DNA from 2 places in the Streptomyces sp. NPDC053069 genome. Region 2 is predicted to be linked to the other one. Evidence: riboswitches for the same ligand, from Rfam matches in the RefSeq annotation. Region 2 holds a riboswitch; the other holds the start of a gene.

What was found. Region 2 has a riboswitch for cyclic di-AMP ahead of ACIGXP_RS26805 (M23 family metallopeptidase). Riboswitches for the same ligand answer to the same signal wherever they lie in the genome.
Positions count from the first base shown of each region.
Region 1: another riboswitch for cyclic di-AMP. It lies ahead of ACIGXP_RS33645 (transglycosylase SLT domain-containing protein); the one in region 2 lies ahead of ACIGXP_RS26805 (M23 family metallopeptidase).

Region 1 is NZ_JBITZN010000018.1:155,705-157,897, forward strand. Features, by position in the region: gene ACIGXP_RS33640 (HAD family hydrolase) at 1-469, shown strand, start outside; gene ACIGXP_RS33645 (transglycosylase SLT domain-containing protein) at 622-1,110, opposite strand; cyclic di-AMP (ydaO/yuaA leader) riboswitch at 1,116-1,289, opposite strand; gene ACIGXP_RS33650 (polyprenyl synthetase family protein) at 1,866-2,193, shown strand, end outside.
Region 2 is NZ_JBITZN010000012.1:159,756-161,948, reverse strand. Features, by position in the region: gene ACIGXP_RS26810 (pitrilysin family protein) at 1-768, shown strand, start outside; cyclic di-AMP (ydaO/yuaA leader) riboswitch at 982-1,142, shown strand; gene ACIGXP_RS26805 (M23 family metallopeptidase) at 1,155-1,898, shown strand; gene ACIGXP_RS26800 (GntR family transcriptional regulator) at 2,096-2,193, shown strand, end outside.

The DNA.
Region 1 (2,193 bases), on a different contig from region 2:
CGGCGTCGACGGGCTCACGCTCATCGAGCCGGGCTATCTGATGCCGCACCCGACCCTGCCCGCGGTACGGGTCGGCCGGCGCGACGACCTGTGGTGCGAGCCCATCAGCAAGGTGCTGTTGCGCCATGCCGAGCTGTCCGACGACGAGTTGGCGTCGGTCGCGCGCGCGGTGGTCGGCTCGCTGGCGACGGTCACCATGTCGGGGCCGGGAACCGTGGAGCTGCAGCCGTCCGGGGTGACCAAGGCGACCGGCCTCGCGCTGGCCGCCGAGCGGCTCGGGATCGCCGCGGAGGAGGCCCTGGCGTTCGGCGACATGCCCAACGACATCCCGATGTTCGACTGGGCCGGACACGGGGTCGCCATGGCCAACGCGCACCCCGAACTCAAGGCGGTGGCCGACGAGGTCACCCTGTCGAACGAGGACGACGGCATCGCCGTCGTCCTCGAAAGACTGTTTCCGACCGGCTGACCGGCACCGACCGACTGGCCGGCCCTTCAGTACGCGGCCGTCCGGCGCAGGCCCGGAGGATGCACGGCGGCCGCCCGGCACGCCCCCGTCCGTCAGGTGCGGGGGCGTGCCGGGCGGCCGGTGTCCGTCCCGCCTGCCGGCCGGCGGAGCTGTCAGTACGCGCCGAAGACGTTGTCGATCGACCCGTACCGCTTGGCCGCGTAGTTGCAGGCGGCGGTGATGTTCGCGACCGGGTCGTAGATGTTGAAGGAGGTTCCGGCCACGTGGTACGCGTTGAACGTCGGGTCGATGACCTGGAGCAGGCCCTTGGACGGGATGCCCTTGGCGGCGTTGGAGTCCCAGAGGTTGATGGCGTTGGGGTTGCCCGAGGACTCCCGCATGATGTTGCGGTAGATGCCGTTGTAGCTGCCCGGGATGCCCTTCTGGGCCATGATCGCGAGGGACTCGCGGATCCAGCCGTCAAGGGTGTTCGGGTAACCGGCGGGGGTGGTGGAGACCGTGGTGGCGGCCGGGGTCGCGGCGGAGGCGCTGGTCGCCCCGATGAGCGGCAGGGCGAGGACGGCGGCACCGGTACCGGCGGCGGCGAGGGCGCGGACGATGCGGTTGTTCCGGGTACGGCGGTGCTGAGCGGCAGCAGGCATGGGGAAGTTCCTCTCCGGCGCCTGCGAGGTGAGCTGTCGGGTTCGGGCGGGGAGGTGCCCGACCGTGCCCGGGAAGGCACGGCTTCACCCCTAGCCGTTCCGGTGCGACGTGTGCCGTCCGGCCCGGCGACTTACCTGGGTCCCCCGCTCCTGCCATACGGATGAGTCCGTGGATGGTTATGCGGGCGGTGGCAGGATTCGGCGTCCGCCCGACGGCCCGGAACGTATGCGAGAGCACATGTCGGAAACAAGTACCGGATTCACACAACGTCCTATTTGACCTTGATCTATGCCCTATGAGGCGCTTGATCCTTTGCGGTTGCCAACCCTCAACTCGCCAGTGGGCCAAGGGGAGAAGGCGGGGTCGACGGGGATGGGGTGCCGACGGGTGCTCGTGACCCAACTCACGAAATAGCAAAACGCTTCAAGTCGGACATGGGGGATTCAGGTGGGTCGACTGGATGGCGGAACCCGCGACCTGGCGCCCGTCGTTGTCCCGGGAGAGGAAGGTGCAGGCGTTACTCCGCTCGCCTCTCGTCTCGCGACAAAGCGGACAGATTCCCGTTAAGTCGATAAATATACGTTCATATCGCTTGATCAAAAGCATCCCGGTCATGACCCGATACCTCCCAGGCTGGACCGGTGGGCGCTATCGGTGATCGAAAGAGGACCGGATACGCTGACTTGAGTGATGGCAGCGACCTATCGACAAACCGTGTAATCGCCAGCAGACACCAGCAGACAGGAGACCCCTCGTGACCGTCGTCGGGCCGTTCGGGCTGAGCGTGCGGGACCAGGCTCTGGAAGCCGATGTCCAGGCCGGATTGACGGCTGTCGAGGAAGGCTTGCTCGAGGCCACCAAGAGCGAGGTCCCGTTCATCACGGAGGCCGCGCAGCACCTGGTACGGGCCGGCGGGAAGCGGTTCCGGCCGCTGCTCGTGATGCTCGCGGCCCAGTTCGGCGACCCCTACGCGCCGGGCATCGTGCCGTCGGCCGTGGTCGTGGAGCTGACCCACCTCGCCACGCTGTACCACGACGACGTCATGGACGAGGCGGCCGTACGGCGTGGCGTGGACAGCGCCA
Region 2 (2,193 bases):
ACGGCCACGGCCGTCGTGGTCGGCGACCTCACCGGGATCGACCTGGACGCGCTGCTCGGCGACACCCTGGGCGCCTGGACCGGCACCCCGGGCGAGCCGCGGCCCGTGCCCCCGGTGACCGCGGACGACACCGGCCGCGTGGTCATCGTGGACCGGCCCGGCGCCGTTCAGACGCAGCTGCTCATCGGCCGCGTCGGCCCCGACCGGCACGACCGCGTGTGGCCCGCCCAGGTGCTCGGCACCTACTGCCTGGGCGGCACCCTCACCTCCCGCCTGGACCGCGTCCTGCGCGAGGAGAAGGGCTACACCTACGGAGTGCGCGCCTTCGGGCAGGTCCTCAGGTCCGCACCGGACGGCACGGGCGCCTCCATGCTCGCCATCAGCGGCTCCGTGGACACCCCCAACACCGGTCCCGCGCTGGAGGACCTGTGGAAGGTGCTGCGGACCCTCGCGGCGGAGGGCCTGACCGACGCCGAGCGGGACGTGGCCGTGCAGAACCTCGTCGGGGTGGCGCCGCTGAAGTACGAGACCGCGGCGGCCGTGGCGAGCACGCTGGCCGATCAGGTCGAGCAGCACCTCCCCGACGACTTCCAGGCGACGCTGTATCAGCAGCTGGCCGCGACGGGCACGGTGGAGGCCACGGCGGCCGTCGTGAACGCCTTCCCGGTGGACCGCATGGTGACCGTCCTCGTCGGTGACGCCGCCCAGATCAAGGCGCCGGTCGAGGCACTCGGCATCGGCGATGTGACCGTGGTGGCGGCCGAGTAGCAACGGCACGCACGCGAGGGGCCCTGACGGTCGACACACCGTCAGGGCCCCTGCGGTTCCACTCCCTTCCCCAGATGCCCGATTTGAGGCGGAGGTTGCCTGTCTGCCCTGTGGGATGCGCTACAAAAGCCCGGATCCGTTTGAGGTTGGAAAGCAGGCTTCCGTAGCGTCGTCCGGGCTGTTCGTCAGGCAGTACGCCGCACCCGCGGCACCGGACAGCCATCGCCGAGTCCCCGTACGGCGCGAGCCAGGGGAGCCGGGGACCCACCGTCCCTGGGGTGAATCGGGCGCCCGCGCGACAGCGAGGGGGCCTGTAGGAGACCTTCCTGCTCCGAACCCGTCAGCTAACCCGGTAGGCGAGAGGGAAGGAAAGGACCAGCCACTTCATGGCGTTCATGTGCGCCACCGGGAAGCATCGCAAGCCCGGCCGGGTCAAGCGCACCACCGCTCAGGCGGCCGGCATCGCGGCCCTCACCACCACCGGCGTCATCGGCACCCTCGCGGCGTCTCCGGCGACGGCCGCCGAGAACACCGCCGAGCAGACCGGCCTCACCCCGGTGATCAGCGTCGGCGACGACATCGCCGAGCAGATCGACGCGCAGGCCGCCGCCCAGCAGCAGGCCGCCGAACAGAAGGCGGCCGAGGAGGCCGCGGCCAAGCGGGCCCAGGAGATCCGCCAGGCCAGGGCCCGCGCCGCCCGCGAGGCCGAGCGCGAGCGGCTGAACGCCTTCGTCGCCCCGGTCGCACACTCCTACGTGTCGACGGCCTACAAGGCCAGCAGCTCGCTGTGGTCCTCCGGTTCGCACACCGGTATCGACTTCCACGCGGCCAGCGGCACGCCCGTCCACGCCGTCGGCATGGGCACCGTCGTCTCCACAGGCTGGGGCGGCGCGTACGGCAACGAGATCGTGATCCGCATGGCCGACGGCATGTACACCCAGTACGGCCATCTGTCGTCGATCGGCGTCACGGTGGGCCAGCAGGTCACCCCGGGCCTGCAGATCGGCCTGTCCGGCGCGACCGGCAACGTCACCGGTCCGCACCTCCACTTCGAGGCCCGTACGACTCCCGACTACGGCTCGGACGTCGACCCGGTCGCCTACCTCCGCAAGCACGGCGTGGACGTCTGACGCCCCTGCCGCTCCCCGGAAGCCCCGCCCGCACCGGCCGGGGCTTCCGCCGTTTTCCGGCGCGTCCACCGGACCCGCCGGCCAAAAAAATATCCATGGATTCCGGCCCGCCGTCGGAATGTCCGACGCATTGGAATAGAGTCACGGAACACGCGTCCATCGTCGACGTTTCACGGGGATTAAGACGGAGGTCGGTCATGCGTATTCCGGCGCACTCGGTGTGCACGGCGATCCGGGACGACATCGTGGCCGGTGTCCATGAGCGCGGCGGCCGCCTCACCGAGGAAGTCCTGGC